2 regions of the Caballeronia sp. KNU42 genome follow, and region 2 is predicted to be linked to the other one. Evidence: riboswitches for the same ligand, from Rfam matches in the RefSeq annotation. Region 2 holds a riboswitch; the other holds the start of a gene.
What was found. A riboswitch is a leader RNA that binds a small molecule or an ion and turns the genes downstream of it on or off. The one in region 2 is predicted to bind cobalamin.
Positions count from the first base shown of each region.

Region 1: linked by a shared signal. The riboswitch ahead of ACSOSP_RS04250 (TonB-dependent receptor domain-containing protein) and the one ahead of cobG (precorrin-3B synthase) in region 2 are both predicted to bind cobalamin.

Region 1 covers NZ_CM132388.1:958,330-962,749, forward strand. The annotation lists gene ACSOSP_RS04250 (TonB-dependent receptor domain-containing protein) at 1-1,922, opposite strand, end outside; adenosylcobalamin (AdoCbl) riboswitch at 2,349-2,439, opposite strand; gene ACSOSP_RS04255 (porin) at 2,744-3,760, opposite strand; gene ACSOSP_RS04260 (winged helix-turn-helix domain-containing protein) at 4,076-4,420, shown strand, end outside.
Region 2 covers NZ_CM132390.1:1,758,748-1,763,167, reverse strand. The annotation lists gene ACSOSP_RS39165 (cobalt-precorrin-5B (C(1))-methyltransferase) at 1-537, opposite strand, end outside; gene cbiE (precorrin-6y C5,15-methyltransferase (decarboxylating) subunit CbiE) at 556-1,764, opposite strand; cobalamin riboswitch at 1,882-2,058, shown strand; gene cobG (precorrin-3B synthase) at 2,181-3,464, shown strand; gene ACSOSP_RS39150 (precorrin-8X methylmutase) at 3,457-4,083, shown strand; gene ACSOSP_RS39145 (precorrin-2 C(20)-methyltransferase) at 4,080-4,420, shown strand, end outside.

The sequences.
Region 1 (4,420 bases), on a different replicon from region 2:
TAAGCGACCTTGCCGAATGCCGTCCGGCCCAACGTGTTGTAACCGTATGCGGTGACGTACTGCCGGTTAAAGAGGTTCGACAGATTGACGGACACGGTGAGATGCGAATTGACCTTGTACGCGGCGCGCAGCGCAACGGTTGTGTACGACGGCAGGTACGTCGCGTTGAACTGGTCGTCATAGGTCGATCCGCCGTAAAGCAGCGAGAGACCCGTGCTCAGCGCATGCAGGTGGAACTCGTCCCACGTGTGATCGATGTTCAGGCTGACGGTCTGGCGCGGACGGCGGTTGAGCCACGTCTGATCAGTCACGTCCTGCGGGTTCAAGATGCCGATCGCGAGACTGACCGGTGTCGAGTTGCCAAGCGTGCCCTTGTACGACAGGTCGATACCCTGAATATGCGCGTGACCTACGTTCACAGGGAGAGAGGTCACCGAGTCGTAAGTGACGAGGTCATGCACGCGGGTGTCATAGACAGCGGCCGTAAAGGTGCCGAAGGAGGTGGTGGCATCGAGTGCTGCCTCGACCGTATCGCTGCGCTCAGGCTGCAGGTTCGGGTTCGCGTAACCCGGATAGTACAGGTCGTTGAAAGTCGGCAGGCGGAAGGCGTTGCCATACGAAATTCGCGCCGTATAAACCGGCGTAATTGCATAAGCGACGGCGACATTACCCGTATTCACCGACTGGCCCTGGATGATCTCGTGGCGCCCTGCAAGAAACACCGTCAACGCGCCCAGCGTGACCGACTGATGGAGCGATACGGCTGAATCGTTGCGCGTCGGCACGCCCATGGGGATGTCGACCGGCAGGAAGGCTTGCTCGCGGGTGAAGTCGTAAGCAAGCTTGGTCTCACCCGACAGTGGCAGACTGAAGAGCGAGCGTCCGCGTTCCTGATGGGTCAGCGAGGTCGACGTGCTGAAGCGCGTGGAGTCGATTTCGTCGGTCGGAATGGCCGGGTTGTTGGCATAGAGGAACTGCCGGTCCGTCGCGTAGCCGACAGACTGGTCAAACTGCGTGAACGGCGTGATGTCCAGATGAAACGCTACGCCCGTCGTCAACTGATGATCGAGCTGCCGGTCATCGCCGCCGGCATTATCGTAGGACAGGTCGGACCGGTGATATAGAGCGAATGTTGAGATCGACCAGTTGTCATGCGCATAGCCTAGACGCGCATCCACGTCCTGAGCATGGTACGGATTGCGGCCATCCTCGTGCCCGTAAGCCCAGGGCTGGGTCGCATCGATTCCCGCGGTATTGTAGTCGTGCAGACCCAGCGAATAGGTCAGCCCGGCCAGAGCCGAGAGCGGACCCGTGGACGAAATGCTGCCTGACGTGCGGACCTGCGTATCGAAGGTTTTGTTCGAACCGCCGCCTGTTGAGATCGTGGTTTGGTTAGGCTGATTTGCCGCACGGTTCGTGAAGAGCTGCACGACGCCACCCACTGCATCCGCGCCGAACGAGGCAGCCGCCGGTCCTGAGATAACCTCGACGCGGTCGAAGGCCGAGGTCGGCAGATCGGCCCACGCGGCTTGGCCCGTGGTCGCAGAACCCACGCGGATACCGTCGATGAACACCGCGACCTGACTGCCCGATGAACCGCGGATGCTGACGGAGGCTAAAGAGCCAGGGCCGCCGTTTTGTGAAATGGTGACGCCCGGCAGCGTTGCGAGGGCTTGCGTGATGCTCGGGTCGATAGGCGACAGACGATCGAGATCCGCGCGGGTGAGGACTTGTGTGGACGCGTAGCGTTGATCGAACGACTGCGGCAGATGCTGCGTATCGCCGGTGACAAGAATATTCGGCAGCGTGGCGGCCGACGGAAGCTGCTCCGGCTGCGGCAACGATGAGTCATCCGCGGCCTGTGCAACCTGCCATGCCGAAACCGTCAACGCAGAGGTGAGGATGAAATGACGGAACTTCATACGGGGAACGCCTTGTTATTGGAAGATTGGATGACAGGCCGCGAGCGCAAACGCAGCGTGTCGATGTTGGATTTTGTGGAAACGCCACCGCCCTGAGGCTCGTTCCGACAGGCAAGATCAACCCGCGAACGCACGCAGCGGCCAAGCCGCTTTTTACTTACGATGAGTTCTGTCGCCAAGCAGATGCACCCCACATCGCGGATGCTGGTCCAGGCAAAAGGCGGACGTCCCGCCTCCCCTGCGCAATCAATCACGCCGCAAGGGGCGGCCGAATTCACTTATGCGGGGTCTTGTACACCGACGCCGGCCAAGCCGTCCACTCGAGGGGATGCGGCTCCGGCAGTGAGCCAGGATGGCGGGCAGTATCGGCTATCGGTCATGTGGATGTCTCCCGGGGAGTGCGCGCCCCAAAGTCAGAAAAGGGATATACGACGCCGAGGTCTGACTTCCGGTTCGTGCTGAACCGATCACAGTGGCGCGACCGTGCTGGATTTGCACCAGCTTCCACGAGTCGTATGCGCGCATTTTACTTCCGAATCCCCGTCCGACACTATCAAGCCAGTGCTTCCGATGATCTGCCGGCACGCTGCGGCAGCGCGAGAGCATGTGCGTTGCATAGCGTGCACTTGCGCAGCGCCCGCCTTCATTTCGCTTACCGTTCCCGACATTGGAGAACGCAGTATCGGCTTCCCCAGATCAGCCGGAAACGATCCGGGGAAGAGCGATCGAAGCGACCTTACCGTCCTGAGCGCAGGCAGGGAGAAGATAATTTCATAAGAACATGTTTGAACATGTTTCGTACAGGTCAAGCCGAAATGAAATTAGAATTTATGGAACATGCCAATCGAGACGCCGTGCGGATTCGCGCCCGGGTAAGCCAGCGGCAAGCCCGAATTCGCGGAACCCGCCAGCGTATACGACGCCTGATTATGATTGGTCAGATAAGAAACAGTGCCGTACACGCTGGTATTTTTAGAAAGATCATACTGGGCCATGGCGGCAATCTGATTTGCATTATCGGCAGCGGCGGTTTTATCGTGCAATGCGGTATAGCCTAACGCGACAAACACGGCAGGCGTGAATTGATATTTTCCGGAAATACCATAAACGTTGACATTCAAATTAATGTCGGGCCATCTGCTGGCGGCCCAGCCGGCATAAATCGTGGCCTTCTGGATGGTGTAGGAGGCGCCGGCCTCAACGGCGGTATCGGTTGAAGAATTGGTGGCGTTCTTCACGGCCTGCCATGCCACGGTGGCGGCGATCGGCCCGCTGTTGTATTGGAGATCCGCCTGATAGCTCGAACCCGCCGAGCGCAATCCGCCGGCATCGCCAAACCCGGCATAGACGCCCGCCTGCAAGCCTGCTATGACCGGCGACTGGTACGACACGGTATTGCTCGTGCGCACAACGTAGGTCATCAAGTTGCTGAACCCGGACGCCTGGGTCGCGGCTCCGAATGCATCCAGATAACCCTGGTCGTAAAAGACTGGCGAGTTCTGGCGGCCCAATCTCACTTCGCCCCAGTTACCCGATAAACCCAACCACGCTTGCCGGTTGAACATCTGGCCAGTGGAAGCGAATGTGCCATCGTTTGGATTAAAACCGTTCTCGAGTTGAAAATTGACTTTATTGCCATCGCCAATATCCTCGGAGCCTTTTAATCCAAAACGACTAGCCCATTCGGAACTTGATCCGATGGCCGCCGTGTAGTGATTGCCAGTATTAACATACTGAAAGAACTCATCCACGATACCGTAAAGCGTCACACCAGAATCCGCGTGAGCATAACTACACGACAACAACGCCGCACATGCAGCGTATCGACCCAGCTTCATAGACCCCCCGGTAATAAAAATAACGGACGTGCTACGGCAATGAACAAGCCGCCCTACCTATCCGTTATAAAAAGTACATGTATGAACAGGCTCGAAATGTAGATTGCCATTTTTTCGCAGTCAAGCAATTTGCACCTAGGGGAAAATGCTTAGATGACGGCGAGGCTCAGCGCGTGCAGCGCCTTCGGGATTGCAAACCGAGCCCGTCAATCGGCATGCTTTGGAGATCCGGCAAAGGCGATTCGCCGCCACGCGCCCGAGCCGGTCCTCTGGTAACGTATCCAGCCGAAGCGCCTCCGCTGATGAGCCCACCGCATGAAGACGATTCCCCTGTCGGCCGCCCGTACCCTGCATCTGATAGCCCAAGGCTTGCTTGCGCCGCCGCGCCGCAAGGCGACAAAAGCAGACGTGCTTGGCGCAATTCGCCGCATGGCGCAGTTGCAGATCGATACCATCCACGTGGTCGCTCGCAGTCCTTATCTTGTGTTATTCAGCCGCCTTGGCGACTATCAGCCGCAATGGCTCGACGAGCATCTGGCCGAGGGCTCCCTGTTCGAATACTGGTCGCATGAGGCCTGCCTCGTGCCCATAGAAGACTACGGACTGTTGCGTCACCGGATGCTTGATCCTGTCGGGATGGGCTGGAAATACGCGGCAGAC
Region 2 (4,420 bases):
AATCGATAACCCGCCGACAATCCCCAGGCGCGGATTCATCGTCTTGAGTGCGAGTTCGGCGCCATTTTCCACGCCAATGCTCACTTCGAAGCCACCGCCGTAGCCATGTTCCTTTGCCAGCGCCGAAAGGTGATCGGTCATCATCTTTCGCGGCACGGGATTGATGGCGGGCTCGCCTATGGGAAGCGCAAGTCCGGCGCGCGTGATGGTGCCCACGCCCGGTCCCGCGAGAAAACGGACACCCGGCTCACTGAGCAGACGTACGCGTGCAAAGACGATTGCGCCGTGGGTGACGTCGGGGTCATCGCCGGCGTCTTTCACGGTGCCCGCTTCCGCACAATTGTCTCCGGCAAAAAGACGGCAGAACACGAGCGGCATCGTGACCTGCTGCCCCTTCGGCAACGTAATGTCCACATGCTCGCTCGCCAAGCCTGCGAGCAGCAATTGCGCCGCCGCGAGCGACGTCGCGCTCGCGCAACTGCCCGTGGTCAGTCCGGTGCGTAGCGGCGCGGGCCGTTCGGGCGTTTCGTCACGCATGGCGATAACCGATCAGCATCATGGTTTGACAGCATGCAGCAGCGTGATGGGGAGCGCCTGGCGCCAGGTATCGAAGGCTCCTAACGGCTGTGCGTGCGCAACGCTGATACGCGTCATCTCGCCGCCGTGGAGCGCGCGCCACGCGACCAATGTTGCCTCGCTCTGGATCGTAACGGCGTTGACGATCATGCGGCCACCTTTCTTCAGATGAGACCAGCACGTATCGAGCATATCCGGCGCAGTCACGCCGCCGCCGATAAAAATAGCATCGGGCTCGGGGAGTCCTGCCAACGCGCCCGGCGCTTCGCCCTCGACCAGTTGCAGTCCAGGCACGCCAAGCGCATCGCGATTGTGTTCGAGCAGGCGTTGACGCCCGCTGTCCGCTTCGATCGCGATGGCACGGCAACTCGGGTGCGAGCGCATCCATTCAATCCCGATCGACCCGCATCCCGCGCCCACGTCCCACAGCAATTCTCCCGGCTCGGGCGCGAGCCGCGACAGCGTGATCGCGCGGACATCGCGCTTGGTAAGCTGGCCGTCGTGGTGATACGCGTTGTCGGGAAGACCGGGCGTCAGAGGCAAGCGCCGCGCATGGCTCTGCGCGATGCATTCGATCGCTACCAGATTCAACGCGGCCACATCGCTCGCCGTCCACGCGCAGGCCACACGATCGATTCGCCGCTCCTGCTCGCCACCCAGGTGCTCGAACACGCTCAGGTGGCTCGCGCCGAAACCGCGCTTTGTCAGCAACTCGGCAACGGCAGCGGGGCTCGATGCGCCGCTGCTGAGCACGAACAGGCGCGCACCCGGATGAAGCTGCGTTTCGAGCGCCGCGACCGGCCGCCCGACCAGCGACACCACTGCGACGTCCTGCAGCGGCCAATGCAAGCGCGCCGCGGCAAGCGACAACGAAGACGGCGTGGGCAGAACGCGGAACTCATCGGCGGGCAGTTCGCGGGCGAACGTGCTGCCTACGCCGAACATCATCGGGTCGCCACTCGCCAGCACGCACACCCGTTGCTTTTCATGGCGGCGCTCAAGAACGGGGGCAATCGTGAATGGCACCGGCCATGCGCAACGTTCGCCGGCCAGGCGGACCGGCAGCAAAGCGAGATGCCGCGCGCCGCCGAAAATCGTATCGGCAGCTATCAGCGCCTGGCGCGCGTGACGGCTTAGTCCGCGCCAGCCATCTTCCCCGATTCCCACCACGGTCAACCACGCTGACATCCGCTGATCCTCGCTTGATTCATCACTGATTACGCTGCGTCTGCAACGTGGCTGAGACAATGCGGTTAAAGCACGTCCGGCCAGACGCCGGAGCACTTTATCCGCCGCAAAAACGGGCATAATACCCCGTTAGTCGGTGCCCTTACGGGCCTAACAGGGAACACAGCAGAACTGTGGCTGCCCCCGCAATTGTACGCAGCGAGTCCGCACCCCACTGCCACTGGTTTCGACTGGGAAGGCCGGTACGGACGGCGACCTGCAAGCCAAGAGACCTGCCGACCGGAATTCTTCGTGCAAGCCAACATCGGGCGGGGTGTACCGATGCCGCGAACATGCCATTGCCTCAAAGGGCGCGGCATGCTCAAGGCGCCGCGCGAGACCGAACGGGTCACGCTTTGAACGAACCACTCACTACTATGCAGGTATCCACGCAAGCATCGCGGCCATCGGCTTGTCCGGGCCTGATGCGGATTGTGCCTGCTCGCGACGGCGGCCTGTGCCGCATTCGCCTCGCATGCGGCGAGCTAAGCGCAGCGCAGGCACGCGTTGTCGCACACGCGTCGCGCACGTTCGGCTCGGGTTTGATCAATGTCACCAATCGCGCGAATCTGCAGATCCGCGGCGTAAGGGAAGACTCGCAGGAAGCGCTCGTTTCGCGGCTCGTCGAGGCGGGCCTGGGTCCTCTCACGCCGGGTTCCGACGATCAGCGTAACGTCATGTCCAGCCCGCTGGCGGGCCTCGATCCGCACGCCTTGCTCGACGTCACGCCGCTCGTTTCGACGTTGCTCGATCAGTTGCAAAGCGACGCGCGTTTGGAGCAGTTATCACCGAAATTCGCGTTGATGGTGGACGGCGGCGAGCGCCTCGCGATGCTCGATCATCCTCACGATGTGTGGCTTTCAGCCATATCGGCGCAACGGTTTGCGTTCGGGCTCGCGGGCTGTCCACCGCGATTCAAGAACGACGCGCCCGCGTTGGCTGCGGTGAAAACCGCGCACGTCCCCGCGCTGGTCAATGCACTGCTGCACACGTTCCTCGATCTCGCTCAGCCCTGGCAAACCAGAATGCGCGATCTGCTGACGACGCGTTCCATCGACGAAATTCTTGGGCCTGTTCAGGAGAAGCTTGGCTTCGCTTTGGATCGCGACGTTGAACACTGGCGTCGTCCCGCATCCGATGCAAGGCTGCGTTTCGGTGTGCATCGTCAAGCGACGGGCTCCCACGTCTGCGTCGGTGCGCAGGTCCCGCTTGGACGTCTGGATGCAGCAACGCTGGCCGCGCTCGCCGATCTCGCGCCACGACTACGCATGACGCCCTGGCAAAGCGTCATGCTGCTCGACGTGCCTTCTTCTGACGCTCTAACGGTCGTTGAACAACTCGCCGCACTCGGCCTCGCGACCAACGCCGACGAACCGTTCGCGCGCCTGATCGCGTGCACAGGTTCTCAGGGTTGCGCGAAAAGTTTCGCCGATACCAAAGCCGACGCGCACCTTCTCGCCCGCTCAATGCCGCCCACGGGCGATGTCCACCTGAGCGGCTGCTCGCGCTCTTGTGCGGCGGCGCACCGCGTCGAGACCACCTTGATTGCTGTTGCACCTGGCCGCTACGATCTTTACGGCGATGCTCCTGAAGCCCTCGCCCGCCATCTCACCATTGAACAGGCAGCCCGCTGGCTAGCCCGGAGCTCCCTTGATGCTTGACTACATTCGCGACGGCCAAGCAATCTATCGCGCGTCGTTTGCGACCATTCGCGCCGAGGCCAACCTCTCGGCCATTCCCGCCGATCTCGAGAAACTTGCCGTGCGCGTGATCCATGCATGCGGCATGACGGACATCGTCGACGACCTCGTGTTCTCTCCCGGCGCGGGCGCGGCAGGCCGCTCAGCGCTAAGCCAGGGCGCCCCCATTCTCTGCGATGCACGCATGGTCGCCGAAGGCATCACGCGCGCAAGGCTGCCGGCGGACAACCGCGTGATCTGCACGCTTAACGATCCATCCGTGCCTGAGCGCGCTCGCGCACTCGGCAATACGCGCTCAGCCGCAGCGCTTGAATTGTGGCAGCCAGATCTTGAAGGCAGCGTGGTGGTGATCGGCAATGCGCCCACAGCGCTGTTCCATCTGCTCGACATGCTCGACGCGGGCGCGCCCAAACCGGCGCTGATCCTGGGCTTTCCGGTGGGGTTTATCGGCGCGGCTGAATCGAAGGCGCTGCTTGCCGCCGATAGCCGCGGCGTGCCGTTCGTCGCGTTGCGCGGCCGGCGCGGCGGCAGCGCGATGGCCGCCGCCGCTGTGAACGCGCTGGCAACGGAGACCGAATGATGAGCGGACGCCTCTATGGCCTCGGTGTCGGTCCCGGAGACCCCGAGCTGATCACAGTCAAGGCACTGCGTTTGCTGACCTCGGCGTCAGTGGTCGCTTACTTCGTTGCCAAGGGCAAGAAAGGCAATGCGTTCGGCATCATTGAAGGTCATCTTAAAGAGTCCCAGACGCGCTTGCCGCTGGTGTATCCGGTGACGACCGAAGCGCTAGAGCCGCCGCTCTGCTATGAGACGATCGTCGGCGACTTCTACGATGAATCCGCCATCCGTATTGCAGATCATCTGGAAGCGGGCCGCGATGTGGCCGTGATCTGCGAAGGCGATCCCTTCTTCTACGG